4 regions of the Arthrobacter sp. TMT4-20 genome follow, and region 2 is predicted to be linked to each of the others. Evidence: predicted binding sites of a transcription regulator. Region 2 holds the regulator's gene; each other region holds the start of a gene.
The links. Region 2 encodes LexA, which represses DNA repair genes until DNA is damaged. Its sites were predicted from a motif close to TCGAACANNTGTTCGA; they were not measured.
Positions count from the first base shown of each region.

Region 1: a site for LexA is predicted at 3,064-3,079, ahead of ACX80Z_RS06670 (HNH endonuclease signature motif containing protein). Genes of this name have one in related genera too.
Region 3: a site for LexA is predicted at 3,781-3,796, ahead of ACX80Z_RS14295 (HNH endonuclease signature motif containing protein). Genes of this name have one in related genera too.
Region 4: a site for LexA is predicted at 4,078-4,093, ahead of ACX80Z_RS11000 (LexA family protein). Genes of this name have one in related genera too.

Region 1 covers NZ_JBTNDW010000005.1:78,234-85,594, forward strand. The annotation lists gene ACX80Z_RS06650 (UDP-glucose dehydrogenase family protein) at 1-26, shown strand, start outside; gene ACX80Z_RS06655 (ribose-phosphate diphosphokinase) at 57-1,037, opposite strand; gene glmU (bifunctional UDP-N-acetylglucosamine diphosphorylase/glucosamine-1-phosphate N-acetyltransferase GlmU) at 1,034-2,584, opposite strand; tRNA gene ACX80Z_RS06665 (tRNA-Gln) at 2,676-2,747, opposite strand; gene ACX80Z_RS06670 (HNH endonuclease signature motif containing protein) at 3,132-4,757, shown strand; gene ACX80Z_RS06675 (hypothetical protein) at 4,913-5,050, opposite strand; gene ACX80Z_RS06680 (ATP-binding cassette domain-containing protein) at 5,150-6,958, opposite strand; gene ACX80Z_RS06685 (4-(cytidine 5'-diphospho)-2-C-methyl-D-erythritol kinase) at 7,022-7,361, opposite strand, start outside.
Region 2 covers NZ_JBTNDW010000009.1:39,571-46,931, forward strand. The annotation lists gene hisH (imidazole glycerol phosphate synthase subunit HisH) at 1-326, opposite strand, end outside; gene hisB (imidazoleglycerol-phosphate dehydratase HisB) at 323-940, opposite strand; gene ACX80Z_RS10160 (histidinol-phosphate transaminase) at 1,023-2,132, opposite strand; gene ACX80Z_RS10165 (LysM peptidoglycan-binding domain-containing protein) at 2,291-2,665, opposite strand; gene lexA (transcriptional repressor LexA) at 3,136-3,792, shown strand; gene ACX80Z_RS10175 (ATP-dependent DNA helicase) at 3,789-5,816, opposite strand; gene hflX (GTPase HflX) at 5,809-7,353, opposite strand.
Region 3 covers NZ_JBTNDW010000017.1:42,855-50,215, reverse strand. The annotation lists gene ACX80Z_RS14310 (DUF4193 domain-containing protein) at 105-407, shown strand; gene ACX80Z_RS14305 (hypothetical protein) at 491-874, opposite strand; gene ACX80Z_RS14300 (tryptophan-rich sensory protein) at 972-1,805, shown strand; gene ACX80Z_RS14295 (HNH endonuclease signature motif containing protein) at 2,009-3,727, opposite strand; gene ACX80Z_RS14290 (NAD-dependent epimerase/dehydratase family protein) at 3,952-4,800, opposite strand; gene ACX80Z_RS14285 (aldo/keto reductase family protein) at 4,797-5,801, opposite strand; gene ACX80Z_RS14280 (lipid II:glycine glycyltransferase FemX) at 5,974-7,047, shown strand; gene ACX80Z_RS14275 (threonine/serine exporter family protein) at 7,097-7,361, shown strand, end outside.
Region 4 covers NZ_JBTNDW010000010.1:49,058-56,418, reverse strand. The annotation lists gene ACX80Z_RS11020 (M64 family metallopeptidase) at 1-1,001, shown strand, start outside; gene ACX80Z_RS11015 (L-threonylcarbamoyladenylate synthase) at 1,030-1,650, shown strand; gene ACX80Z_RS11010 (hypothetical protein) at 1,968-2,207, shown strand; gene ACX80Z_RS11005 (CYTH and CHAD domain-containing protein) at 2,215-3,735, shown strand; gene ACX80Z_RS11000 (LexA family protein) at 4,107-4,538, shown strand; gene ACX80Z_RS10995 (Y-family DNA polymerase) at 4,548-5,897, shown strand; gene cydD (thiol reductant ABC exporter subunit CydD) at 6,094-7,361, opposite strand, start outside.

The sequences.
Region 1 (7,361 bases), on a different contig from region 2:
CCTACCAGGGTATCGGGCGGCCGTAACGGCCATCCCGATACCCCAATCAGTCGACTCTAGGCGTTGCCGTCAAAGAGACTGGTGACGGATCCGTCATCGAACACTTCACGGATTGCCCGCGCGATCAGCGGCGCAATTGAGAGCACGGTGAGCTGCGGGAACCGCTTTTCGGATGGGATGGGCAGGGTGTTGGTCACCACTACCTCGCGGGCGCCGGACTCGGAAAGACGGCGGGCTGCCGGGTCCGAGAACACGGCGTGGGTCGCGGCAATGATTACATCCTTGGCGCCCGCGTTCTTCAGAACCTGGACCGCCCCGGAAATGGTCCCGCCAGTATCGATCATGTCGTCGATCAGCACACAGGTCCGTCCCTCGACCTGACCCACTACCTGCTTGGAGACGGCCTGGTTGGGAACCGTGAGGTCGCGGCTTTTGTGCACGAAAGCCAGCGGTGACCCGCCCAACCGCTCGGCCCACTGCTCGGCTACCCTGACCCGGCCGGTGTCCGGGGACACCACGGTGACGTTGTCGGCGTCGACCCGGGTGCGGATGTAGTCAGCGAGCAACGGAATGGCCATCAAGTGGTCTACGGGGCCGTCGAAGAAGCCCTGGATCTGCGAGGTGTGCAGGTCAACGGACATGAGCCGGTTGGCGCCGGCCGTCTTGTACAGGTCGGCGACGAGCCGCGCTGAGATCGGTTCGCGGCCGCGTCCCTTCTTGTCCTGCCGGGCGTAGGGGTAGAACGGGGAGACAACAGTGATCCGTTTGGCCGATGCCCGCTTCAGCGAATCGATCATGATGAGCTGCTCCATCAGCCAGTTATTCAGCGGCGCCGGGTGTGCCTGGATGACGAACACATCGGTGCCGCGCACGCTCTCGCCGGATCGAACGTAGATCTCGCCGTTCGCGAAATCGTAGGCGGAGATGGGCAGCAGCTCGGTGCCAAGTGCTGCAGCAATTTCCTCCGCAAGTTCCGGGTGGGCCCGGCCAGAGGCCAGGACCAGTTTCTTCTCGCCGCGTGCGGTGATCTCACTCATGAACGGTCGCTTTCGTCAGTGCTGGTGATGCTGCTGGTGGATTCACCGGTGGCAAGTTTTTCGGGAGCGGCCGCTTGGGCCGCGTTTGCGGCTGAGCTGCCGGGGCGTTTGGCCTGCACCCAACCCTCGACGGTGCGCTGGGGTGCGACGTTGACAGCAAGAGCGCCCGGCGGAACCTCGTTGCGCACAATGGCGCCGGCGCCAGTGTAGGCGCCGTCGCCGATTGTCACCGGGGCGACGAAGACGGTGTTCGATCCGGTGCGGACATTGCTGCCGATGGTGGTGCGGTGCTTGTTGACGCCGTCGTAGTTGGCGGTGATGTTGCCGCAGCCGATGTTCGTGTCCTCACCAATCTCGGTGTCCCCCGCGTACCCGAGGTGTGACAGCTTCGATCCGCGACCGATGATGACATTCTTCGTCTCGTAGAAAGCCCCGATCTTGCCGTCCTCGCCGAGGACCGTTCCGGGTCGCAGGTAGGTGAACGGGCCAACGGTGGCGCGGGCGCTGATAGCGGCACCGGATCCATGGGTCCGAAGCACTGTCGCCCCTTCCCCCACCACCACATCGGTGAGGGTGGTGTCAGGGCCGACGACGGCGTCGCGCGCAATCTCGCAGGCGCCGTGAAGCTGGGTGCCAGGCAGGATCGTGACGTCCTCTGCCAGCTGCACCGAGGTATCGATCCAGGTGGTGGCGGGGTCGATGATTGACACACCGGAGCGCATCCATCGGGTCAGGGTGCGGCGGTTGAGCTCGGCGCCGAGGGCTGCCAGCTGCACGCGGTCGTTGGCTCCCTCTACCTGCCAAGGATCGTCGGAGACGACGGCGGCGACCCTGCCGCCTCGGTCTGAAGCGATGCCTAGGACATCGGTCAGGTACATTTCGCCCTGGGAATTCCCTGCGGTGACTGAGGTGAGGGCGCTGCGCAGAATTGCCGCGTCAAACGCGTAGATGCCCGAGTTGATCTCGTTGATGGACCGCTGGGCGTCGGTGGCATCCTTGTGCTCGACGATGCCGGTGACAGTGCCGTCGGCGGCCCGCAGAATCCGCCCATAGCCGGTAGCGTCCTCAAGAACGGCGGTCAGCACGGTCACCGCGTTGTCCTTGGTCGAGTGGGATTCAACCAGCTGAGCGAGAGTGTCGGCTGTCAGCAGCGGCACGTCTCCGTAGGTGACAACTATGGTTCCTTCGAGGGGCGCCCCGGCGGCCCGGTCAAGTGCGTCAAGCGCTACCTGGACTGCTCGTCCGGTGCCTGGCACATCGTCCTGGTCGACGATGACCGCTCCCGGGTCGAGGCTGGCAATGTGGCTGGCGACGAGGTCTCGTTCGTGCCGGACCACGACAGCCATTGCCTCGGGGACCACTCCCCTGGCCGCGGCCATGGCATGCCCCACCATCGATCGCCCGCCCAGAGTGTGAAGGATCTTCGGTGTACGGGATTTCATCCGGGTACCCGCGCCCGCGGCGAGCACGATGACAGCGGCCGGGCGAAGGGCGCCTGCCTCTGAGTCTGATACCTGGGGATGCGTGTTTGAGGTCTGCGGACCCATTGAGGAGACACTCCTGCCTGTAGTTTCTCTGTCAACCGGAAAAGTACAGGCTCACACCGGCAATACTACCCGCGGCACTACCGCCCGACAGTTCCGCCCATAGGATTCGAACCTATACCCCACAGCTCCAAAGGCTGGGGTGCTGCCATTACACCAGGGCGGACTGCGCTGAAGGAACTGACTAATTTCCGTCCCTAAGCGCGGTTATCCAGTTTGCCACGAGTCGGGGGCATCCTGCGACTTGGTAGCCCCCATCCGGTCAGTCCGTGGCGAAGTGGGCAGAGTCACCTCGCCGGCTTTCCTCGGTTGCGGGCCATCCCTTCCAGCATGGAACCTGCACATGGGCCCTAACACAGTATTTTCCCTCCCACCGGGAAGTGAACTGCAGCGGACTCGTGCACCTTGATGCGCTGCAGCTCTCGTTGCAGCGGGTGCCCACGAGGCGGTCCGGTGTTGGTTCTGTGGGCCCGAAAAATAGTTGAAAAAGTTTTTCGGGTGACCCTAAATCGACCCCTATTTTGTCAGTGGGCGATGATGGAATAAAGGTATGAAAGGCAGCGACGCTTCTGCTCCCGGATCGGGATTTTCCCCCGAATCCGGCCCCGGTTCTGGCCCCGGTTCCGGCCGCGATTCCGTCTTCGAGAGCGGGTCCGCGAACACTGCTTCGGGGAGTGCGGGTGGGTATGGTCCGGGCGGTCCGCTGGGCGGGGAAGCGACCTGGACCGCTCCGACCGGGCCGGGGGCTCCAACGAATCCCGCCGATCCTGCCGCGCCTGAGGTCGCTTTGGAGGTCGCTTTGGAGGTCGCTTCGACCGGTTCGGGGGCTCCGGTGCCGTTGACTGGCCAGGTATCGGTCGCGGCGATGGCGACGTTGAACGCGGGGCAGACCGTGAACCTGCTCAAGACGCTCTCAGCGTTGCGGTCCTGGGTCGACGCGCAGGAAGCCAAAGCGGCCACCCATCTTCATGACCTGATGGCCGAGGAACACCCATGGGCCGAAGACCTGGACCGTATTCATGCCCTGGCCGGATCGGAGATCAGCGCCGCGCTGCGCATCCCGGAACGGACCGCGGGGTTTCTCCTGGATACCAGTGAACTACTGACCCGTGAGTACCCGGCCACGCTGCGCGCCCTGGAGGACGGCAGGCTCTCCCAACGCCATGCCACGGCCGTCGTGCAGGAAGCCATCAGCATCCCCAATACCGTCCCGGCGGTTACCGCCGCGTTCGAAGCCCACCTCATCGGTCTGGCCTGCCAGACCACGGTCGCGAAGTTCACCCGCCAAGCCCAACGGCTACGCGAAGCCCTACACCCCGAGTCGACTACCTTGCGGCGCCGGAAAGCCCTCCAGGACCGTCGCGTGTATCTGGACCCGGCCCAGGACGGGATGGCCTGGCTCCAAGCCTTCCTGCCCACCGAACAAGCCGCCGGGATCTTCCACCGCGTCGACACCGCAGCCCGTAACCTGCAAGGCCCCGACGAGACCAGGACCCTTACCCAGCTCCGGGCCGATGTTCTGGTGGATGTCCTCACCAGCGCCGGACCCACCGGATATATGAGTCATGCACCCGACCCCTCTGCTAACCCCGCTGCTGCCGCTGGTGTAGACCGGCGCGGGCTGGGAACAGCTAGTCAGCCGGGGGAGGCCAGCACGTATTGGGGTGTGCAGGCGAAGGTGTTTGTCACGGTCCCGGTGATGACTCTCCTCGGCGGGGACACACCGGGTGAGTTGGAAGGCTACGGTCCGATTGATCCTGAGACAGCACGGAAGCTCGCCGGGCACGCACCATCGTTCACCAGGATCCTCACCCACCCCTTTACCGGGGCCAGGCTTGGCGCTGATGCGACCACGTACCGGGTCCCGCAGGACCTGAAGGATGCGGTCCGGGTCCGGGATGGGACGTGTCGGCATCCGGGGTGTAACCGGTTGGCGGTGTTCTGCGAACTCGACCACACCACCCCCTGGTCCCAAGGCGGCAAAACGTCCTACGGAAACTTGGCGGCCCTGTGTAAACGCCACCACATGTTCAAAACCGAAGGCTACTGGCACTACCAACAACCCGAGCCCGGCACCATCATCGCGATCTCACCACTCGGCGAAACCTACCTCACCACCGCCGACCCACCACCAGCACCACCAGCACCACCACCCGACATACCCCCGCCCTTCTAGCCCGGGTTATACGAACCCGAGGACCTCTTCGGATACGCCCGCGCATGCCCCGGAGCCAGTTGGACCGGCGGATCGGATCCTCCACCAGATGGTCGGTGCGGATCAGGAGCAGGGTGATGGCTACAGCTATCGCCGTACTGCTGCCTAGTCGGCCTCTACAGAATCGCGAAAAGGAACACAGCTGCAGCTACCGCTGTGAGGACGAGAACCCCCACCAGCGCCAGCTTGTCGGAGTGACGCATCCGGTACTTATCGCGACGCCTACCTCGAGGTAATCCAGCTACATCTGTCATACACCCAAGGTAGGCGCCGCCTGGTGGACCCGGAATCCTGACGCCTACTTCAATTTATGCAGATGGTACTTGAATGGGAACTCACTCACACTTGAATTCCTACTTACCGAGCACTTCGGCAGCGGTAAGCCACTGCAGTTCCAGATCCTGCTGTTCGGCCTGAACTACCTGGAGTTTCTTATTGAGCGTTGCCATCTTGTCGAAGTCAACGTCTCCCGAAGCTCCATCATTCATCTGGTGCTGAATTTTCTCGACCTGCGCCGCCGCCTTGCCGAGCTGGCGTTCGATGCGGGTCAGGTCCTTCTTCGCCTGTCTTGTCTCCTCGGAGCTGTACCTGGGAGCGGACTCCGCGCCATTCTGCCCTTCATCGGAGTTCAGGGGCGAAGCGCCCGACCCGGCTTCAGCCGCGCGTCGCAGTTCCAGATACTGATCGACACCGCGGGGCAGATCACGGAGCTTCCCATCACCCAGCAGCGCCATTTGGGAGTCAGTGACTCGTTCCAGCAGGTAGCGGTCGTGCGAGACGACCACGAGAGTACCCGGCCAGCCGTCCAGCACATCCTCGATCGCTGCCAAAGTGTCGGTGTCGAGGTCGTTGGTTGGTTCGTCGAGCATCAGCACGTTCGGCTCACCGACCAGTAGCCGAAGGAGCTGCAGCCGACGTCGTTCGCCACCCGAGAGGTCCTTCACCTTTGTCCACTGTTTCTCGTTGGTGAAGCCAAGCTGTTCCACCAGCTGACTGGCAGAAACCTCGCGACCGCCGACGCTGAACACTCGCTTTTCCTGCTCGATCACTTCAGTGACGCGCAGGTGCTCGAGTTCGTCGAGCTCCTTGACCTCCTGGGAGAGCACTGCCGTCTGAACCGTCTTGCCCTTCTTCAGCCGACCGGCGTCAGGAGTGACGTCACCGTTCAGCATCCGCAGGAGGGTGGTCTTGCCCGACCCGTTGACGCCCACCAGGCCCAGCCGCTGCCCGGGAGCCAACCGGAGAGTAATTCCGTCGAAGAGGGTCTTCTCCCCCAACGCCAGCGAAACATTCTCCAAATCCAGTACATCTTTGCCCTGACGTGCCATCGCCATCTTGCTCAACGCGAGCGAATCCCGGGGCTCGGGCACGTCCGCGATCAGCGCGTTCGCCGCCTCGATGCGGAACTTCGGCTTGGCCGTCCGCGCGGGAGCGCCCCGGCGTAGCCAGGCCAGTTCCTTCTTGACCAGCTGCTGCCGTTTTCCTTCGACCACCGAGTCCATCCGGTCACGCTCTGCGCGGGCCAGGACATAGGCTGCGTAGCCGCCGTCGAACCCGTCGACGACGCCGTCGTGCACCTCCCACGTGCGGGTACAGATTTCGTCCAGGAACCAGCGATCGTGGGTCACTACCAGCAGGCCACCATCGGTCGGACGCCAGCGCTCGGCAAGGTGGCGGGCAAGCCACGCCACGCCCTCCACATCGAGGTGGTTGGTGGGCTCGTCGAGCATGATGACGTCGTCATCGCCGATCAGGAGCTTCGCCAACGCGACCCGACGCTTCTGCCCACCAGAAAGCGATGAGACCTTCGCATGCCAGTCAACCTCGGCGACGAGACCGCCCATTACGTCGCGGATCTTGGGGTTCGACGCCCACTCATGGTCTGCCTGGTCGCCCACGATGGCCTCACCAACGCTAAGGTCACCGTCCAGTACGTCCGTCTGGTCCAGATACCCGACGTGTACGTCGCGTCGTCGGGTGACACGTCCCTCATCGGGGGTGGCTCGCTGTGCAAGGAGTCGCATCAGGGTGGATTTGCCGTCGCCGTTGCGACCCACCATCCCGATGCGGTCGCCGTCCTCGATGCCGAGGGAAACGCCGTCAAGGACTGTGCGGGTGGCAAACGTAACGCTGACGCTTTCAGCGCCCAGAAGATGTGCCAAGGAGTGCTGCTTCCTAATCGTGGAGAAAAAAATGGCTTGAACTGGCCCAGCTTCGGTGGCAGGTCAGGCGATGTAGTCGGTCACAATTCTGGCACCGTAGACCGGCCCATGCACGGCTGTGGCTTTCAGGCCGCTATCCGTAAGCTGTCCGGCCAATGCCGCCGCATGTTCTTCGCTCTCCGCAAGGAAGGCGACGGTAGGCCCCGAGCCGGAGACCAGGCCGGCGAGGGCTCCTGCGCCCGTCCCGGTTTTCAGGATGTCGGCAAGTCCCGGGGAAAGCTCAAGTGCAGCGGCCTGCAGGTCGTTGTGCAGCAGATCCGCCAGTGCCCGGGCATCGCCGGACCGCATTGCCCCAAGAATCCGTGGGTCAATCTCGGGCGGCGCCCCCGGTTCGGTGCCTTCG
Region 2 (7,361 bases):
GTGCCTGGCCACTCGCCCATGCCCGCGGTCCGGACGCCGTGCTCGACGCCCTCCTCGAAGAGGATCTGCAGGCCGACGCAGATGCCAAGCACTGGCCTGCCGCCCGCCACCCGCCGGCCGATCATGCGCAGTGCATCGACATCCTTCAGACCCTTCATCACGGTCGCGAAGGCTCCGACGCCGGGCACCACCAACCCGTCGGCGTTCAGGACGTCGTCGGGTTTGGCGCTCAACGTCACTTCAGCGCCGACGTGTTCCAGGGCACGGACCGCTGAACGGATGTTCCCCGAACCGTAGTCCAGAACCGTTACGCGTGGCGCACTCATAGTGCCCCCTTGGTGGACGGGATGCCCTCCACGCGTGGGTCCGGTTCCACTGCAGCGCGCAGCGCCCGGGCGAACGCCTTGAACTGGGCTTCGACAATGTGGTGTGGATCCCGTCCACCCAACACCGTCATGTGCAGACAGATCTGGGCATGCAGGGTGATCGCCTCGAAGACGTGCCGGGTCAGCGAGCCGGTGAAGTGCCCTCCGATCAGGTGGTATTCCTGGCCTGCGGGCTCACCGGTGTGCACCAGGTATGGCCGGCCGGAGATGTCGACGACGGCGTTGGCCAGCGCCTCATCCAGGGGCACCGTCGCTTCGCCGAACCTGCGGATCCCGGCCTTCGTCCCCAGGGCCTCCCGGAGCACCTCGCCGATGGTGATGGCGACATCCTCGACGGTGTGGTGGACATCGATGTGCGTGTCACCGGTGGCTCGGACCGTGAGGTCGATCAGTGAGTGCTTGGCCAGCGCAGTCAGCATGTGGTCGTAGAACGGCACCGAGGTGCTGATCTCCGCGCGTCCGGTGCCGTCAAGATCGAGCTCGACAAACACCGACGACTCGCTGGTGGTCCGTTCCCGGCTCGCAGTGCGTCCGACAGTGGTTTCCACGCTCATGGCTATCCTTCGATTGGTACGTAGCGGATGGGTGACGGTAGGGACAGCACCGGGCGCCGCTTGGAAAGGGTCTATCACCAGTCTAGGAGACGGTCCCCTCCAGCAGGGCACCGAGGGTGTCGAGGAACACTGTGGTTTCCGTCTCGGTGCCTGCGGTGACCCGGAGGTGACCGGGAATACCGACGTCGCGAATCAGCACTCCCCCGTCGAGCAGGCCCTGCCAGATGCGGTGCGGGTCGTCCAGTCCGCCGAAGAGAACGAAGTTGGCGTCCGAGGGCACCGGGGTCAACCCGAGGTGCTGGAGACTGGTCACTATCCGATCGCGTTGCACCTTGATGTTTTCCACGTTGGCAAGCAATCGGTCAGAGTGGGTCAGGGCCGCGTTCGCTGCCGCCTGGGTGATGGCCGAAAGGTGGTACGGCAACCGGACCAGGCGCAGCGCGTCAGCAACCTCGGGGGCCGCCGCCAGGTAACCGAGCCTCGTCCCGGCCATCGCGAAAGCCTTGCTCATGGTGCGGGACACCACAAGACGTTCCCGGCCCGCCAGCAGGCTGAGGGCGCTGACGGTGCCTGCGTGGGCGAACTCGGCATAGGCCTCATCGACGATCACGATTGCCTGCGCGTCGCTGCCCGCCTCATAAACCGCTTCCACCACATCCAGGCCCAGCGCTGAGCCGGTCGGGTTGTTCGGCGAGCACAGAAAGACGAGGTTCGCGCCGGATTCGCGCACTTCGCGGGCCGCGTCGGCGGCGCTGAGCTCGAACCTGCCGTTACCCTGCCCTGCGATATAGCGGGTGCCGGTGCTGCTGGCCAGCAACGGATACATGGAGTAGGTCGGGGGGAAGCCGATGGCTGATCGACCCGGGCCGCCGAAGGCCTGCAGCAGGTGCTGCAGTACCTCGTTGGATCCGTTGGCGGCCCACAGGTTTTCGGGCGTCAGTCCGTGGCCGAGGTAGCGTGCAAGATTGGTCCGGAGTTCGGTGAACTCACGGTCGGGGTAACGGTTCAGCCCCCCGACCTCCCGGCTCACCGCATCAACGATTGCCTGCCGGACATCGTCCGGCACTCCATGGGTATTCTCATTGACGTTCAGGAGGATGGGGACATCCAACTGGGGCGCACCGTAGGGGTGCTTGCCCCGCAGATCCTCGCGCAGGGGCAACCGGCTCAACCGCTCAAACTGTTCGCTCACCTGTCAAGGTTAAGCGTGGAGTGCTGCAGGTGCAGAATCGGCGGGCCTTCACCCTTCATCAGGATCTTCACCGCGTTCGCAGAAGCTCCGCACCCGGTGGCCGATACTGGCCGACCGGGTTGGAGGGTTCTGGGGGTGCAGTACTGGCTGTCGAGGCGTTACCGGTTGGTGGGGACATCCAGTTGCTGCCCTGCCTGCAGCACTGAGGTGCCCAGGCTGTTCAGTTCAACGATCTCGGAGACGACGATGCGCGGATCGCGGTCCGGAGCGAACTCGGTTGCCAGCTGCCAGATGGTTTCGCCGGCTGCGACGCTGACACTCACGGTCTCGGTCACCTCTCCGCCTTCAGCTGATGCCTTGGCAGGCGAGTTGAAAAATCCTGACAACATCAGAACGGCCGACGCGAGTAGCACGATCGGCAATCCGACCAACAGGAGCCGGCCCCTGCGGGTCAGCCGCAGCTTGGTGGCGCCGCTCGTGGTCGCGTCGCTTTCGGTGGTAGGGAAATTCTGGTGTGTGGTGATGACAGACATGGATACACCTCTCTGTACTCTCGAATCAGTCCATTCGGTCCTGGGGTATGAGCCCGGGACCAACCCTGAAGGTTGAAGACGGTGTTCGAGCTAAAACCGGCGATTCCTGTTTTGTTCGAACTTATCTTCGAATTACTGCTTGTTTATTTTTAGCACTGATTGACGAACTTTGTCGAGACACGATCGAACAAATGTTTGAAAACGTGTCCTGACTCCCTTACCGTTAGGGCAAGGATGAAGGTTCGGGATCCAGCAGAAACCAGCACATCATCCGCCACTGACAAAATAAGCTCGGCCCCTGGAATCCAGGGATCTGCCGGGGTACATGGATTCTTATCGAAGGGACAGCGACCGTGAAAGAGTCCGACGCACCACTGGATGAACCGGCCTCCGACCTTGCCCCGGCTGACCCCGCCCCGGCCGTCCTGCCAGCCCGTGGCCGCCCGCGTGGGCGCCAGGTGCCCAAGGGCATGACGCCCCGCCAGAAGAAGATCCTTGAGACCATTCAGCGGGCCATCGGCACCAACGGGTATCCGCCCTCCATGCGCGAGATCGGAGACACGGTGGGGCTGGCCAGTCTCTCGAGCGTCACCCATCAGTTGTCGCAGCTGGAGCGGATGGGCTATCTCAGGCGCGATCCGAAGCGCCCCCGCGCCATGGAGATCCTGCTTCCGCTGACCCTCGACCATGATCAGCACAGCGGCGAAGAAGGATCGGGCCAGGGCACGACACCGGACGTCGGCGGCGCGATCGACGCAGCCATGGTTCCGATGGTGGGGCGGATCGCTGCCGGCGGCCCGGTGCTGGCCGACCAGGTAGTGGAAGATGTCATGCCGCTACCCCGCCAGTTGGTGGGACACGGCGATCTCTTCATGTTGCGGGTCTATGGCGATTCGATGATCGACGCCGCCATTTGCGACGGTGACTGGGTAGTGGTCCGGCGCCAGCAGGAAGCACAGAACGGTGACATCGTGGCCGCGCTCCTCGACGACGAGGCGACGGTGAAGACTTTCCGCCAGCGCGACGGTCACACCTGGCTGCTCCCCCAGAACACCCAGTACGAGCCGATCCTGGGAGACCTCGCCACGATTATGGGCAAGGTCGTCTCGGTGATGCGCGCCCTCTAACCCCCGGGCGTGGGTTTTCCTGCCAGCCGCTCCAGGACGCCGACCGCCGTCGTGCGATCGGTGGTGGACCAGAAAGGCGGCAGCGCGGCACGCAGGAATGATCCGTAGCGTGCGTTGGCGAGCCTGGAATCGAGGATCGCCACCACCCCCTTGTCTTCGGCTGCGCGGATGAGGCGTCCGGCGCCCTGAGCGAGGCGGACGGCCGCGTGGGTTGCCGAAACGCTCATGAAACCGTTTCCACCGGCCTTCGCTACGGCTCTCGTCCGCGCTGTCATGAGTGGGTCGTCAGGGCGCGGGAAGGGAATGCGGTCGATGGTCACCAGCCGGCACGACCGGCCTGGCACATCGACGCCCTGCCAGAGTGACATGGTGCCGAAGAGGCACGTGTCCGGCTCATCCGAGAATTGTTTGACCAGCGCCGACATTGACGATTCGCCCTGGCACAGGATCTCGAAGTCGACCCGTGGGCGCAGTGATTCGGCTGCGTCTTCGGCCGCGCGGCGGGAGGAAAAAAGTCCCAGCGCCCCACCCCGCGATGCTTTCAGCAAGACCTCCAGTTCGTCGAGCTGCTCAGGCGAGGTGCCCCGCTCCGGCTTTGGAAGGTCCTTCGCGACATACAGGACGCCCTGCTTCGGGTAGTCGAAGGGGCTGCCGACGTCGACGCCGGTCCATGACGGCGCCGAGGCGCCCGCGAGACCGAGCGAACCGGCGACTGGACCGAACTCGGCCCCGATGGCGAGCGTTGCCGAGGTCAGGACCACTGTGTGATCGGCGAACAGGCCTTCCCGCAGCTTCCCGGCCACGGACAGTGGCGCGATGTTGATGGTCGCGGGTGCGTCGTCGTCGGGCTGTGAATACCCGGTGCCCGGTGAGAAGGTGCTTGGCCGTGAGGCCCAGAGCACCTCACCGGCCGGTGTCGCCGTCAGAAGCCGCTCGCAGAGTTCGAAGACGGCGAGGACGTGGGACTTCGCCATCTGCCGGCCACCGTCTGCCGGGGTCGGTCCGTCTCCTTTGGCGTCCGACAGGACGGCCCGGCAGGCTTCGCGGACCTGCGTGATCGCCGTTTCCTGCTCCTCGGTGAGTCCGGCAGCCATTAACCCCGTGGGGATCCCGGCGACTGTTGACTCGAAAAAGCGGTTTGCGGAGTCGAGGCCCTCGGTGGCGATTGACAGATGACGGCGGGCCGCCGACGCCGCAGCGGAAATCATCCCCGCCGATAATTGTCCGGACACCGCGCCGGTGACCCGGTCATGCAGTTCGTGGGCTTCGTCGATGACGACGACGTCGTACTCGGGGAGCACCGCCAGCCCCTCGAAGGCACTGATCGCGAGCATTGCATGGTTGGTGATGACGATATCCGCGTCGCCCGCCTTGGCCCTGGCCCGTTCGCTGAAGCATTCCGCCGCGACCGGGCACTTTTGGGCGCCAAGGCACTCCATGCTGGTCACGGACACCTGCCGCCACGCCTGCTCGCTCACCCCTGGAGTCAGCTCGTCCCGGTCACCCGTGTCGGTGGTTTCGGCCCACTCCCGGAGCCTGACAACCTCGCGGCCCAGCGGGGTGGCCGGGCCGGCGGAGGGATGCGGTGCGGCGGTGTCCTCGCCGAGGCTGAAGAGCGCGTCGGGTGCCCCCTCTTCGGGGAAGCCTCCGCCCGTCTTGTGCTTGCAGACGTAATTGCCGCGCCCTTTGAGCAGCACCACGTCGACGGGGCGGGGTAGCTTGCCTTTGAGGGCCTTCAGCAGCCGGGGCACGTCGCGACCGACAATCTGGGCCTGCAACGCCAACGTTGCAGTGGATACGATGGCCGGTTTGTCGTGGGTCAGGGCGTGGGAGATCAAGGGGATGAGGTAGGCCAGCGATTTACCGGTGCCCGTGCCAGCCTGCACCAGCAGGTGGTCCCCGGTGGTCAGCGCCTCGGCGACCCGTTGCGTCATCTCATGCTGGCCCACCCGGTTCTCGCCGCCCATGGCTTCAACTGCGGCGTCAAGAAGTTCCAGCGGCCCCGCGGTACCGCTGTCAGGCATGCTGGCGGAATTCCTCCAGATCGGCGGCAAGACCCGCACGGACCATGACGTCGAGCCGGGTGCCCGATTCAACGTGCTCAAGGTTCAGGATCTCGGCGTCGGACTGGTGCAACCTGCTGACGACGTCGCCGCGTTCGTACGGCACCAGCAGCGTCAGCTTCACGCTGGGTCGCGGGATGGCAGCGCTGACGGCTTCGAGGAGCTCGGCGATACCCTCGCCCGTGCGGGCTGAGACCACCACGTGCCGGGGCTCGCGTTGACGCAGGCGTTCGATCACGAAGGGATCCGCGGCATCGGCCTTGTTCAGAACAATGATTTCGGGGACCTTGCGGGCATCGACCTCAGAGAGCACTTCCCGCACCGCGGCGATCTGCCCCTCCGGATCGGGGTGGGACACATCCACCACATGGAGAATCAGGTCCGAGTCGGCAATCTCTTCGAGCGTCGACCGGAATGCCTCAACCAGCTGGGTGGGCAGCGACCTGACGAACCCGACCGTATCGGCGAGCGTGTAGCCCAACCCATCGGCGGTTTCGGCCTTACGCACCGTGGGATCCAGGGTGGCGAACAGCGCGTTCTCCACCAGGACGCCGGCGTCGGTGAGGCGGTTCAGCAAAGAGGATTTGCCAGCGTTGGTGTAGCCGGCGATTGCGACCGAGGGGATCTCATTACGACGGCGGTTGGCGCGTTTTGTTTCGCGGGCTGGTTTCATCCCGCTGATCTCCCGGCGCAGCTTCGCCATCCGGGTGCGAATCTTCCGCCGGTCAAGCTCGATCTTCGTTTCGCCGGGCCCACGGGAACCCATCCCGGCGCCGGCGCCGCCGACCTGGCCGCCTGCCTGGCGGGACATGGAGTCACCCCAACCGCGCAGCCTGGGGAGTAGGTATTCGAGCTGTGCCAGCTCGACCTGGGCTTTGCCCTCCCGCGATTTCGCGTGCTGGGCAAAAATGTCGAGGATCAGGGCCGTCCGGTCAATGACCTTGACCTTGACGATGTCTTCCAGTCCGCGGCGCTGGGAGGGAGAGAGTTCGCTATCCACGATGACGGTGTCGGCTCCGGTGGATACCACGATGTCCTTGAGCTCCTGGGCCTTGCCCGAGCCGAGGAAGGTGCCGGGGTCTGGCTTGAGCCGGCGCTGGACGATGCCGTCGAGCACCTCTGAACCGGCGGTGGCTGCCAGCGCCGACAGTTCCCGCAGCGAGTTTTCAGCATCTTCGGCGGTGCCTTCACTCCAGAGCCCTGCCAGGACGACGCGTTCGAGGCGGAGCTGCCGGTATTCGACCTCAGTGACGTCTTCGAGTTCGGTGGAAAGCCCTGCGACGCGTCGCAGTGCACGCCGTTCGTCCAGGTCCTGCTGGTCGCCGTCGTAGGACGACCGTTCGTCGTCGTGCCCGGATGAGACACCGACGAAACGGTTGCCTGCGCCCTTCGCGGACGCGGCCTCGTCTTTAGCCAGGATCCGATCAATCACTGCCTGAATTTCGGCTGGGCCGATCTCTGGTTCCGGCGTCGCCGGTCCCCCGTTATTCGTGGTCATACGCTCCC
Region 3 (7,361 bases), on a different contig from region 2:
TCGTGCAACAATATCTCCTGCACATTGGTCAGGAATTTCATGGTTATACTCGGTGGCTGCATCAACCACACAGCTTCAGCGATTTTCAAGAGAACGGCACCGGAATGGCAACGGATTACGACGCACCACGCAACAACGATGAGGACAAGGAAGCCGAGTCCCTCGAAGCCCTTCAGGCTAACCGTGGCAGCAAATCCCAGTCGGCTTCAGTTGACGTCGAGGATGCCGACACTGCCGAAGGGATTGACCTTCCCGGCGCGGATCTCTCGGGTGAGGAGCTCCTGATCCAGGTAATTCCGCCGCAGGATGATGAGTTCACCTGCTCCTCCTGTTTCCTGGTCCGCCACCGCAGCCAGGTTGCCCGCCAGAAGGGCGACCTCCTGTTCTGCCGGGAATGCGAAGGCTAACCACCAGAAGACTTCTCCACTGCGCCGTCGACGGACCACCCCTCGGTCTGTCGACGACGCAGCCTGAGGATCGGGTGTGACGGCTAGTGACCCAGCAGATCCTCATCGGCATGGCTGAGGGGCGAACCGCCAAGGTTGGCGCTGTCGTCGCTGCCATCGATCTCTGATTCGTCAGCGGGATCGCCGAAATCGACGTCCGCGGCGGCTTCGCCCAGCGTCGGTGCGGCGTCGTCGCCCTCAGATCCATCGCGCAGTACCTGCTCTGCAACGGTGCCTTCCGCGGTCACCGTCGCAGCCGGCTCGTCCTGAAGTAGCGGGTCGTTTCGCCACTGGTCAGGGTTGTCTTCCGCAGCGCCCGGGTAGCTGTCGGGCTGTCCCGCAGCCACCGGATCCAGCTCCTCGGCTTCCGCTGTATCGATTGCGTCGGTGATACTCAGTTCCTCTTCGGGGAGGTTTGATTCAGTCATGACATGCACCTTTCGAGTCAACACGTGAACTACCCAGCCTACTGACCTCTTGGCGGAGGAGATAGTTTTATCGCGGTCTGACCGGTTCAATAGAGGTATGAGAACCCACACATCAAGCAAGGAAAAGACCAGCGCTGACCTGTATCGCCAGATAGCTGTCACTGCCAGCATGATCTTCTGCCTGGTGGGATCGATGATCGGTGTCGGAGTCTTCGGCGGGACGCCCATCGCAGAGGCGGCTGGCGGGGCATTGGGCACGGACGCCACCCTTCTGGCCCCGGCGAGTGCTGCGTTCTCCATTTGGTCAGTGGTGTACGCGGGCTTGGTGGCTTACACCGTCTGGCAATGGTTGCCGTCACAGCGATCCGCGCAGCGGCAACGATCGCTCGGCTGGATGGTCGCAGTGTCAATGGTGTTGAACGCGGTCTGGATTCTGAGCATCCAGGCCGGGTGGCTCAATGCGAGTGTGCCGGTGATTCTGGTGCTGCTTGCAGTCCTGACCGTCGTATTTCTGCGCTACAGCGGCCGGCCAGCATCATCGTGGCCTGAGGCAGTGATTGTCGATGGCACGCTGGGCCTCTATCTTGGCTGGGTCTGCGTGGCGGTGTGCGCGAACATCGCTGCTGCGCTGACCGCTGCAGGCTTCGATGGGTTTGGCCTGAACGAAGAAGTTTGGGCTGTCGCTGTCCTTGCCGTCGTTGCATTGGTTGGCCTAGGGCTGGCGCTCAAAGGCAAGGGTCGTCTCGCCGTCGCGGCGGCTATTGGTTGGGGACTCACCTGGATCGCGGTTGGGCGCACCAGTGGCGACATGGAATCGGCGACGACGTCGATCGCTGCCGCGGTCGTGGCGGCAATCGTCCTGCTTGCAACAGTCATCATCAGGGTGCGCTCCCGCAGCCATGCAGGAGCGTCCACTTCCGCGCTGCGGTAGAGCTTCGCGCCCCGCCTCTGGCTGCCCCGCATCCTCTGGCCGCACCCGTCCAGCCCAGCCCCGTACCCTCTGGCCGCATCCGCCCGCCAGAGGTGACATGTGGTGGGCCGACGGTTTTTTGAATCACCAAATCTCACGTCTGGGGCGGAGCTGCTAGGCACGCTGGGGCTGCCTAGGAGGCGGTGCTGACTCAATGGGTGCTTCTAGAAGGGCGGGGGTATGTCGGGTGGTGGTGCTGGTGGTGGGTCTGGTCGGGTGAGGTAGGTTTCACCGGCAGGTGAGATCGCGATGATGGTCCCGGGGTCTGGTTGTTGGTAGTGCCAGTAGCCTTCGGTTTTGAACATGTGGTGGCGTTTACACAGGGCCGCCAAGTTTCCGTAGGACGTTTTGCCGCCTTGGGACCAGGGGGTGGTGTGGTCGAGTTCGCAGAACACCGCCAACCGGTTACACCCCGGATGCCGACACGTCCCATCCCTAACCCGGACCGCATCCTTCAGGTCCTGCGGGACCCGGTACGTGGTCGCATCAGCGCCAAGCCTGGCTCCGGTGAAGGGGTGGGTGAGGATCCTGGTGAACGATGGTGCGTGCCCGGCGAGCTGACGTGCTGTTTCGGGATCAATCGGACCGTAGCCTTCCAACTCACCCGGTGTGTCCCCGCCGAGGAGAGTCATCACCGGGACGGTGACGAACACCTTCGCCTGCACACCCCAATACGTGCCGGCCTCCCACGGCCGACTGGATGCGCTGGACCCGGTCGACGCGTTGGACCCGTCGCCGCTGTCATAATCGCTCCTGGGCACGGAATCTTCGGGCCCAGAGGATTCGGTCCCGCTGGTCCCTCTGGCCGGGCCACTCAGGTATCCGGTGGGTCCGGCGCTGGTGAGGACGTCCACCAGAACGTCGGCCCTGAGCTGGGTGAGAGTCCTGGCCTCGTCGGGGCCCTGCAGGGCCCGGGCTGCGGTGTCGACCCGGTGGAAGATCCCGGCCGCGTGATCGGTCGGCAGGTACGCGGCGAGCCAGGCCATCCCGTCGTGGGCGGGGTTCAGGACCACCTCGCGTTCCCGGAGAGCTTTCCGGTGCCGGCTACTGATGGGTTCGGGGTGAAGTTTTTCGCGTAACCGGTGGGCCTGGCGGCAGAACTTCGTCACGGTGGTCTGACCGGCCAACGCGATCAGCCTGGTTTCATAGGCGGCCGCCAGGGCAGGGTCGGTGTCGGGCATGTCTGTGGCTTCTTCGACAACGGCCCAGGCATGGCGGCGTGAGAGTCTGCCGTCCTCTAACGCGTTCAACGTGGCCGGGTAGTGGCGGGTCAGCAGGGTGCTGTGTTCGACCAGGAACCCGGCGGTCCGCTCCGGCAGGTGCAACGTGGCGCCGATCTCGGCTGCGGTCAGGGTTTTCTCGAACCCGAACGCCCCGCGGCCGCAACGGGTTTGCTCGGTTTGCAGGTCCAGGATTCGGGTGACCAGTTTCGCTTCCTGGGCATCGAGCCATGACCGCGCCTCGGCGATGTCGTTCAACGCATCCAAGACCTGGGCAGAGTCAAGGCCGGCCGGGGCGGCGAGCCCGAGTTGGCCGGTCAGGGCGGGAGGTTCGTCACTGGAGCGCACCCGTTCGCCGGGCACGAAGGCCAATCCCCAAAAATCCGATGCCTCATCATCCGAATCGGTCGAACCCGCAGCCTCCGACTCCGGCGGTTCAACAGTGGGTGCTGTCCACACCGCGTCCACGCCCAGCGGTCCCTCCGGACCATACCCAGCAGAAGCCCCGGCGTGAGTTCCAGCGGAAGACCCAGCAGAAGACCCGGCAGAAGCGCTGGCGGGAGTACCCGTGGCCGTGTTCGCGGGCCCGCTGGTCGAGGCGGAATCCGCGCCGGATTCGGCAGGGATTTCCGATCCGGCAGCAGAAGCTGCACTGCTTTTCATACCCCAATTCCATCATCGAGCACCGACAGTATGAGGGGAAAATAGGGGTCCCGGAAAAAACTTTTTCGAAGTTTTTTTGCAGGCTGATTCTTCGCGGCCAGCGTGATGTGTCGAGGTCATAGGGGCCAAGGCTATGCAGGTGAGGCGGGCCCCTCGTAGGTTCCGAAACCCTGAACTCATGAAAAAGCCGCCCGGCGTCGCTGGGCGGCTTTTCACGGGTTCAGCTAGCCGACGTGATCCCGCCAACTGTGCTGAGGATCGAAGCCGAGCACGCTGCGGGCATGATCAATGGACAGCAACGTCTCGTGCTCGCCCACGTCCTTGACCACCTCGACGTCCGGGAACACCTCGGCAGCGAGTGATGCGCTGGAGCGGCTCATCACCGTGTCAGCTGCGGCGATGATGAACGTGTCGAAGCCCGGCCCTGCGTTTTCCAACGCCCGTTGCACGGCCTGCGCGCCGTCGCGACCGTCAATGTACCCCCAGAGATTCCACTTCCGAGCCATAGCGTCGGCATCGAAAGAAGGGAACTTCGCATAATCCTCGGGGTCCATGACGTTCGAGAACCGCAGCGCGGTAATGCTCAACTCGGGATCCCACCGCGTCAGCTGGATCGCCATCTGCTCTTCTAGGTGTTTGACCAGCGAGTAGGTGCTTTCCGGCCGTGCGGTGTACTTCTCGTCGACGGGGATGTAGGGCGGGTCCTCGTCGAAGGGTAGCCCCAGTACGGTCTCGCTGGACGCGTACACAACCTTCTTGATTCCAGCCCGGCGGCAGGCCTGGAACACGTTGTAGGTGGCCGGCATGTTGTTGTGGAAGGTCGCAGCATCTGCGTAGATGCCGGGAGCGGGAATGGCCGCCAGATGAACGACGGCGTCGAAGCCGGTATGTTGATCGTCGACACCCATGAAGGCATCAATGACGTGTCCGTAGTTGGTCAGGTCGATCTTCACGAAGCCAGGACCACGTTCCCCCTGCACGTCCATACCAATAACCTCATGCCCCGCGGCTCTCAGAACCGAGGTGACTGTGCGGCCCAATTTGCCGGTGGCACCGGTTACCGCGAGCCTCATACGGGCCGCTGCTCAGGTGAAACAGTTTTCGCCGGATCGGTCTCCGCCATCGAACCAACCGCATCGTCAATCTTGGCCATGACAGCAGCGTCGAGGGTCACTCCCGATGCCACAGCATTTGACTTGACCTGCTCAGGCTTCGACGCGCCGATGATCGCTGCAGCAACGTTCTTGTTTTGCAGCACCCAGGCGATAGCCAGTTGTGCCATGGTGAGCCCAACCTCATCGGCGATCGGCTGGAGCTTCTGCACTCTGGTGAGTGTCTCGTCGGACATCCACCGCTTGATCATGTTTGAGCCGCCCTTGTCATCGGCGGCCCGCGATCCTTCCTCGGGGGTGCCACCTGGCTGGTACTTGCCGGTCAACACGCCCTGCGCCACCGGTGACCAGACAATCTGGGACAACCCCAGCTCCTCGGACACGGGAACCACTTCCTCCTCAATGACCCGCCACAGCATCGAATACTGAGGCTGGTTGGAGATCAGCTGGAAGCCGAGTTCCTTGGCCAGCGCATGCCCGGCGCGGATCTGGCGTGCATCCCATTCGCTGACACCGATGTACAGGGCCTTGCCCTGGCGAACGATGTCCGCGAACGCCTGCATCGTCTCTTCCAGCGGCGTCTGGTAGTCGTAACGGTGCGCCTGGTACAAGTCCACATAGTCGGTCTGCAGGCGCTCCAGCGAACCGTTGATTGACTCCATAATGTGCTTACGGGAGAGCCCGACGTCGTTTGGCCCCTTCGGCCCGGTGGGCCCCCACACCTTGGTGAAGATCTCCAGGGACTGGCGCCGCTCGCCCTTCAGGGCTTCGCCGAGCACCGTTTCGGCGGCGGTGTTGGCGTATACATCTGCCGTGTCGAAACTGGTGATGCCCACATCCAGGGCCGCGCACACACACTGGGTGGCGACGTCGTTCTCCACCTGCGATCCGTGGGTCAACCAGTTGCCGTAGGTGATTTCCGAGATCTTGAATCCACTGTTTCCGAGGTATCGATAGTCCATACATTCGATGCTAGGGCACCACTCGAGGAATGAGGTGGATCACACTGCAGTGTCGTTGCCTAAGGTGACGATTTGCGGCGCGGTGGCCAGACAGTAGCGAAGCTGACCGAGGCAAACAGGGCCAACCGGTACACTGAATTGTCTTTGTTTCACCACCACTGATTGAGGGATTTTGGTTAAGTTCACCGCGCGTCTAGCCACGGCCGAGGAGCGGGACAACTGGGACGCGTTGGTGACGTCGAACCCTAACGGGGGAAACATGCTCCAGTCGGCATCCTTCGCCGATGTGAAGTCTCAGCACGGCTGGACTCCCCGGTTCCTGGTCTTTGAAAGCGCCGAGTACACCACCTACAACCTGGTGATCGAAAAGCGGCTGCCTCTGCTGGGCGCCCTCTGGTATCTCATCAAGGGCCCTGACGTTGCCGATCCTGCCCATGTGCCGGCGGTGCTTGACGCTTGCCGGGACCTGGTCCGTACCGGGCGTCACAACGTGTTCGCAGTGAAGGTGGAGCCCGACATCCCTGCCGACGACGACGTCGTCCGGCTGTTTCTCAACGCGGGCCTGATCAAAACCTTCGATCTGCAGCCCAACGACCACACTGCGATCCTGGACACCACCCCAGAACCGAACCAACTGCTGCGCAACCTGCATTCGCGCGGCCGCAACGCTGTACGTCGTGCCAGCCGTGAAGGCGTCGAAGTGCGCCGGATGGAACCCACTGACGAAAACTTTCGCCAGATGTACCAGCTGATGGCCCACATCGAGGATCGATCGGCCGCCAAGCTCCGCTCGTATGAGTACTACAGCCGGTTTTGGCGGAACTTCGCCGACGCCGGCCAGGGTCGCCTGTACTTCGTCTACGAAGATGACGAACCCGCCGTTGGCGCGTTCGTCATCAACTACGGGCTCAAAGGTACTTACAAGGACGGCGGATCCAAGCCCAAACGATCCCAGTATGGTGACTCCCACTTGGTGCAGTGGCAGGCGATCACTGACCTCAAGGAAGAGTTCGGGATAGTTGAATACGATTTCTGCGGCACTCCCCCCAGCGACCGGCTCAAGGACCCCACCCATCAGCACCATGGGTTGGGTCTGTTCAAGACCAGCTTCACCAAGACTGTGACGGACTTCGTCGGCTGTTATGACCTACCGCTCAGCGCGTGGAAGTATCGACTCTGGAACGTGATCGGCGAGAAGGTCGCTCGACAAATCTACTGGCGCCGACACCAGCAACCGTTCTACTAAACAAACACTCCCGCTCCCTGCGGGCGCACCGGATGAAGGGGTGAATTCCATGGGAGAGAAGACCGAGGCCGACGACGGCCGCAACCCCAACACCAACCCTGCGCCGGTAGCCGAACAGCTGCCGATCGTTCCCACCGCGGGGACCCCGGCCAGCGTTGCCCAGCCCGCAGCACGTCCCGTTCATTCGCTGCCCGGCACCCCTGGGGGCCCGGGATACGCAGGCCGCTCCGGATCGGCCGGCAAGCCTGGCAGGTCTTCCGGAGCCAAGCCCAAGTCCCGCCCACGTCCGGCAAATAACAAGCCGGATCGCAGGA
Region 4 (7,361 bases), on a different contig from region 2:
ACCCCGAACACCTCGATGTGTTCGCTGTCGCATCCGACGGGCGCACCATGTCCAACTGGTGGGACCAGAGCAGCGGCTGGGCGGGATGGTTCCAGCTCATGGGGGGCATCGCCTCACCGGGAGGTGCGGGATCACCGGTGACCGCCGTCGCCCGGTACTCCGGACACCTGGATCTGTTCACCGTCGGGACCGATAACCGGGTGTACAGCGCGTGGTGGAGCTCATCGGGTGGCTGGTCCAACTGGTTCCAACTCGGCACCCTGGTTGCCCGGGCCGGGGCGACCGTGAACGTCCTCGCACGGTACGCCGACCACCTCGATGTGTTCACCACCGCCGCGGACGGCAGGATCATGTCCATCTGGTGGGACGTGCGGACCGGCTGGTCCGGGTGGTTCCAGGTCTCAGGGGGTGTCGCGGCAGCCGGTGCGACCGTCACGGCCATTGCACGGTACCCGTTCCATCTGGATCTATTCACGATCGGCACCGACAACCGGGTCTGGAGTTGTTGGTGGGATGATCGCAGCGGCTGGTCCCGTTGGTTCCAGGTCGGCGCGCAGCTCGCCCGGCCTGATGCGACAGTCACTGTGGTGGCCCGCCACCCAGATCATTTGGACCTGTTCACCACTGCCCCTGACGGCAAGATCATGTCCACCTGGTGGAGCGCCCGCACTGGTTGGGGCAGCTGGTTCCAGGTCTCCGGAGGCGTGGCGTCCGCCGGATCACCGGTCACTGCAGTTGCGCGGTATTCCAACCACCTGGACCTCTTCACCGTCGGCACGGACAACCGGATCTACAGCACCTGGTGGCACGACACCACCGGGTGGGCAGGATGGTTCAACATTTCGGGCGGCGTCGCGAAACCGGGCAGCCAGGTCGCCGCCGTGTCTCGGGTGACCGAACATTTGGATGTATTCGTCATCGGATCGGACAGCGTCGTCTACAGCACGTGGTGGAACGCATCGACGGGGTGGGCTGGGTGGTTTCAACTGGGTATCACCTGACCTGCCACCAGCGACGTATGCTCTTCGCATGGCCAAATTCTTCGATGTGCACCCCGACGATCCACAGCCGCGCGCAATCGGGCAGATCGTCGACGTCGTCAGGTCCGGCGGGCTCATCGCCTACCCGACGGACTCTTGCTACGCGCTCGGCGCGCAGCTGGGCAACAAGGACGCGCTGGACCGCATCCGCTCCATCCGGAAGCTCGACAACAAGCACCACTTCACGCTGGTCTGCAAGGATTTCGCGCAGCTTGGCCAGTTCGTCCACATCAATAACGATGTTTTCCGCAGCATCAAGGCCGTGACGCCAGGCAGCTACACGTTCATCCTGCCGGCCACCAAGGAGGTGCCGCGCCGGTTGCTGCACCCCAAGAAGAAGACCGTGGGTGTCAGGATTCCGGATCACCGGATGGTGCAGGCCCTGCTCGCCGAGCTTGGCGAACCGTTGCTGTCCAGCACCCTTCTGCTGCCCGATCAGGAAACGCCGCTGACCCAAGGCTGGGAAATCAAGGAAGAGCTCGACCACCAGGTGGATGCGGTCATCGATTCGGGCGACTGCGGCGCCGAACCGACCACCGTGATCGACTTTTCCAGCGGCTCCGCCGAAGTGGTGCGTCACGGCATGGGCGACCCGTCCCGGTTCGAGTGAGTGGTGTTGCCAGCTACGTGGGGTATTCTCAGCCCTAGACGGCCTCGGTTACCGTCGTTTTGGGCATTCATCACCGTCTGACCGCACGGCGAGCCAGCACGTTAAGGTATCCCGTGAACAGACAGCACCGCTCTCAGACAGGCAAGATCCTTCCTGTTTCGTCCTGCGAGGCGCCCCACGAATCAGCTACGCGGTACGAACTGCGCGCCTCACTCTCGACTCGCACCGTTAGAGGTTTCCCAGCACCGGCAGTAAACCCGTCGCCCAGGGCAAACCTTGCCCGGGGATGAACACCGTCGACCGGCTGGAGGCCAGACATGAGCTATTCAAACGAACTAACCATCAAACGGCTGCGTGATAGTGGCGCCGACAACGATCTCCTCCATCGGTTGGAGCAGGTCGATGCGGAGATCGACGTGATTCTCCGGTCGGGCGGGACCTCACAGGATGTGAGGGAAACCCAGCAACTTTTTGACGATTTGTCGGCTGCCGCGGTCGGCGCAGCTGTCCAGCCCGTCCCCTCGGGACACCCGGGCGCTGGACACCAGACGCAATAATAAGACCATGACACGCACCGAATCTCTTGAGATCGAACGCAAGTACGACGTCGGCACCCATGAGGTGGTCCCCGACCTCACCGGCATCACCGGCGTGGCCAGGGCGGACGACGGCGGTACCGTGGTTCTGGAAGCTCTGTACTTCGATCTGCCGGACCGGTCGCTGCTGCGCCACGGAATAACCCTGCGACGGCGGCGCGGGGGCAAAGACGAGGGCTGGCATACCAAGTTCCCGGCGGACGCGGACCGGCTCGAGGTCCAGGTGCCGCTGTCCGGCACGGGCGATACACCGCCGTCGGAGGTACTCGATCTGGTTCGGGTCCATGTCAGGAATAGTGCCCTCGAACCAGTTGCACGAATCACGACCACCCGCACCATCACCACTCTGGTGGATGCGGCTGGCACCCCGCTGATCGAAATCAGCGACGATGTGGTCGACGCAGAGGACCTGACCACCGGCGTCGAACGGTCCTGGCGGGAATGGGAAGCAGAAGTGCAGGGCGGAGAACCCGCTCCCGATGATGCCAGGCAGGCCCTGGTGGACGCCGTCGAGCACTCCTTGTTGAACGCTGGCGCCGCCCCAGCCGGCAGCACGTCGAAACTGGCCCGGGCCATGGGTGGCCAACCCCAGCTCGCTCCGGTCGATGGTAAGCCCGGCTCTGTCCGGAATGTGCTGACCGCTTCGTTCCGCCAGGTGGCCGCCGAACTGGTGGCGTGGGATCCGCGGGTGCGCCGCCACCAGGCAGGTTCGCTGCACCAGTTGCGGGTGAAGGCTCGCACTCTGCGTAGCATGCTGAAGACCTATCGGCCGCTGCTGGAGGGCGGCCCGGCGGGCGAGCTCGAAGGTCAGCTGAAGTCACTCGGCCGGAATCTCAGCGCCGCCCGTGACGCGGAAGTGATGCAGGCGCTGATCGTGACCCGCATTGCCAACCGGCCACCGGGGTCAATCCCCCGGCACGTGATGAGGCGGTTGGACAGGTCATCGGCCGCCCGGTACCAGAAGGCCTACTCGGCAGTCCTCCGGGACCTCAATTCCGCTGAATACTTCGCTACCCTTGATGCCCTTGACGAGTTCACCGCCCGGGTCCCGCTGAAGGGCGAGAAGAACAACGGCGGGAAGGCTGCCACGAACCTTCCGCCAGCGGTCAACCGCCAGCAGGAGATCGTGGTGAAATCCGCTCAACGTGCCAGCCGCGCATCAGATCTGGACTCACAGCTGGAGTTGCTGCATGAGGTGCGCAAGAGGTCCAAGCGCCTGCGCTACGCGATCAGGTCGGTTGAGGGGGCCTCAGGATTCGCTTTCGGCGGGCAGGTGGGAAAGTCGATGAAGTCGTCGGAGAAGATCCAGGACATTCTGGGAACCCACCGCGACAGCGTCCTCTTTCAGGAGTATCTCCTCAAAGCATCCCGTGCGGCGCGACGGGCCGGAGAGAACACTTTCGCCTACGGAGTGCTTCATGAGGCCGAGAATTCGATCCAGGCCGATGCTGAAAGAAAATTCCGGAAGAGCATCAGGAAGCTCAGCTGACCGGAAAGCGCACACCATGACCCACCCCACCCAGCCTTGGAACCGCTCACGGTGGGATGCTTCCGCCGAGCTGCCGGAGCTGTCTTCCATGGCCCACGAGATAAGCACGGTCGGCTTTTTTCCCCGCAGATAGCCGCTGAACGTGGCCTCCCCCGAACAAGTGCCACCACAGGGAACCGGATCCAGTCCACCCCTCGTGCCCCACTCCGTTTCAGTCGGTCACCCGGCGGGCAATAGGCCGCCCGAGGTGTTGCCGTGTCCCGTGAAATCTAGCACTGAGCCGACCACGCTTTTGACGCCGCCCCGCTGAAAGGTCCGGGTCGGATGCTACGCTTATTTCGTTCGAATATATGTACTAATCGAGGGATGCCGTGACCGTTGTAGCCCATATTGCTCAGTTACACGGAACCCCGCCAGGCCACTTCACCGACGTCGCGCCGGTCTCCGTTCCCGCAGGTTTCCCCTCGCCCGCACAGGACTATTACGACGGCGGGATTGACCTCAACAAACACCTGATCAAAGACACCACCTGTACTTTCATCGTGAGGGTCTCCGGCGACAGCATGTCCGGCGCCGGTATCAACGACGGGGATGAGCTGATCGTGGACCGGTCGTTGGCGCCCCACCACGGATCGGTGGTGGTGGCGATCCTGGACGGCGAGTTGACGATCAAACGGCTACACCTCGGCGCCACCGGGGTCCTCCTCAAAGCGGAAAATCGCGACTATCCGGACATCACTGTCGCTGAACTGTCCGACTTGTCGGTGTGGGGGGTAGTCACCCGCTGCCTGCACTACGTGTAAGCCGCTGCGATGACCGATTACCATTCCCGGGTGCCCGATGGCCCGGGCCATTACCCGTCCGCGGCAGCAGCCGACCGTACCAAACCGTCCCGGATAGCCCTCGTCGACGTCAACAGCTTCTACGTCAGCTGCGAACGTGTCTTCGATCCCAGCCTGGCGGGCGTCCCGGTGGTGGTCTTGTCAAACAACGACGGCTGCGTGGTGGCCCGGTCCAATGAGGCGAAAGCCCTCGGCATTCCACTCGGCGAGCCGTGGTTCAAAATCTCCGCCCAGGCCCCCGGCTGGGGGCTCATTCAGCGCTCCAGCAACTATGAGCTCTACGGAGACCTGAGTTCACGGGCCATGGAGCTGATGGGACGCTTCGCCGCCTGGCAGGAGGTGTACTCGATCGATGAGTCCTTTCTTGGTCTCGCGGGTTCGCCGCAGTCCTTACAGGATCAAGGCTGGGCCATCCGGGCCGCCATGGCGCTGCACACGGGGTTGCCGGTCTGCGTCGGAATCGCCCCGACCAAGACTCTTGCCAAGTTCGCCAACCGGGTGGCCAAACAAAACCCTGCGATGGGTGGGGTCTGCAATCTCGACACCATGCCCGGGGCCCACATCGACCACATCATGTCGCGGGTCCCGGTCACCGGGGTCTGGGGTATTGCTGGCCCGCTCGGAAAACGGCTCAATGCCATCGGCGTGTTTACCATCGCTGACCTTCGCGCCGCTGACCCGTTGCTGATGCGACGGAAATTCTCGGTCCTCATGCAGCGCACCATCCTGGAGCTGCGCGGTGTGCCGTGCATCGAACTGGAAACGGAGCGCGCGGACAAAAAGCAGATGATCTTTTCCCGCTCATTTTCGACGCCGGTCACTACGCTCGCTGGAATGCATCAGGTGATGAGTCTCTACGCGCAGGCCGCGGCGGTGCGCCTGTCCCGGGCGAAGCAACTCGCCAAGAGCATGACCGTCTTTGCTGGCACATCACATTTCCACCGGACTGCTTCCTCCTTCCCGTCCGTGACCGTGAGACTGCCCGCCCCGACCGCTGATCCGGTGGTCCTGACGCGGGCGGCTGTCGGGGCCCTTGAGGGACACCTTGGGGAGGGGGTCCCCTACGCTCGGGCCGGGGTGATGCTCACCGATCTGTCCCCCGCCGGGTTTCAACCGCAACTGGACGTCTTCGTTTCGGTGCACGAGCGGCGCAACATCGGAGCGCTCCTCGGTGAGGTGACCCAGAAGTACGGTACGGGAAGTATCGGACTGGGTCGGGCCGGTATGTGCGCCCCGGCCGATTGGACCATGAGCCGCCGGTATTCCTCCCCCCGGTACACCACCGAGTGGGATGAACTCGCCATTGTGAAAGCCGACTGAGTAAGGCCAACTGAGTAAAAGCCGACTGGATGAAAGTACTGCCGACCACTGACCACGGGTGGGCCTTGGTCCCCTTCAAGCAAATGACTCTGCGGCCGGTTCTGAATTCGCCGGCACGATATGCCCCGCCGGTGACGCGCGCGGTATTGTCCCGATACTGGCGCTGCCTGGTCACAGTACTTCCCGGGACCGGGTGCTAGACGATTGCGTCCTGTCTGGCCCTACCCGAGAGCTCGAGAGCCCGCTCGCACAGCGCGGCCTCTTCCTGATTGTGGGTGACCATCACCACGAACCTGTCGGCCAGTCCAGCACGCAGATCGGCCAGCAGGTCCCGGGCCGCCACCGGGTCGAGGTGGGCGGTCGGTTCGTCGAGGAGCACGACGTCGGCCCTCGTCAGCAGGGCCCGGCCAACGGCGAGGCGTTGTTGCTGCCCGCCGGAAAGCCAGGTGCCGCCCGGCCCAACCTGGGTATCCAGTCCTGCGGGCAGGTTATGCACAAAATCGCCCAACCCGGCCCGGGCCAAGGCGGCAGCAAGTTCAGCCTCGGATGGTGGGTCGGCCGGGGTGCGGGCCAGGGCGAGGTTGGCCCGGATACTGGATTGGAACAGGTGGGCTTCCTGGGGGCACCACGCGATGCGCGGCGCGCCGGTGGCGCCCGCCGTTCCGGCCCGCGCCAGACCGACGGGTTCCCCGTTGATCAGATAGCTTCCCTCCCGCATCGGCAGGAATCCGAGCAGCGCACCGAGCAGGGTCGATTTCCCGCTCCCGGAAGGGCCGGTCACCGCAAGCCACTCCCCCCGGCGGAGATCCAGGGACACGTCCGAGAACGCGGGAGCCGTCTGATCCGGGTAGGTGTAGGAAGCACCCCGCAGCTCGAGCGAAGAGACGCTGTCCCCCGGCGGCCGTTCGGCGCGGATGGTTGTGGACCCGAGATCCGGGACTACCCGGTCCCCCACCGCCCGCCACGCTCCGAGGTGGTGAATGGCAGTGTTGACGGCGATGAAGGGTTCAATCAGGGCGAGCTGCATCAGGATGACGACGGCGGCGGCGGCCGGGTTCACACCGTCAGCTGAGCTCAACATGGCCAGGGAACCCAGCGAACAGGTCAAGACGGTGAGGGCGTTGGCTAATCCCTGCGCCCAGGCGCTACGGTCCAACTTTGCGGACAGCTCGGCCTCCAGAGCACGAAGATCCGACCGCAGCACCCCGGCCGCCGAGTTGGCGCTGAGATCCGGCGCGGCTGCCAGCATCCGGGCCGTGGTGTCGAGAATTTCGGCTTTGAGACCAACCGCCGCCCGACGCGCTGAGCGGTCCGCGGCGAGGACGAGCAACGGGGACACCACCAGACACATCGTCACCAGCACCAGTTGCGACGGCAGGCCGGCAGGAAGCACCACAGCGGTGGTGACGGACGCGGCAACTCCCGTGAGGACGCCGACCAGCGGGGCAAACACGGCTCGCGGCG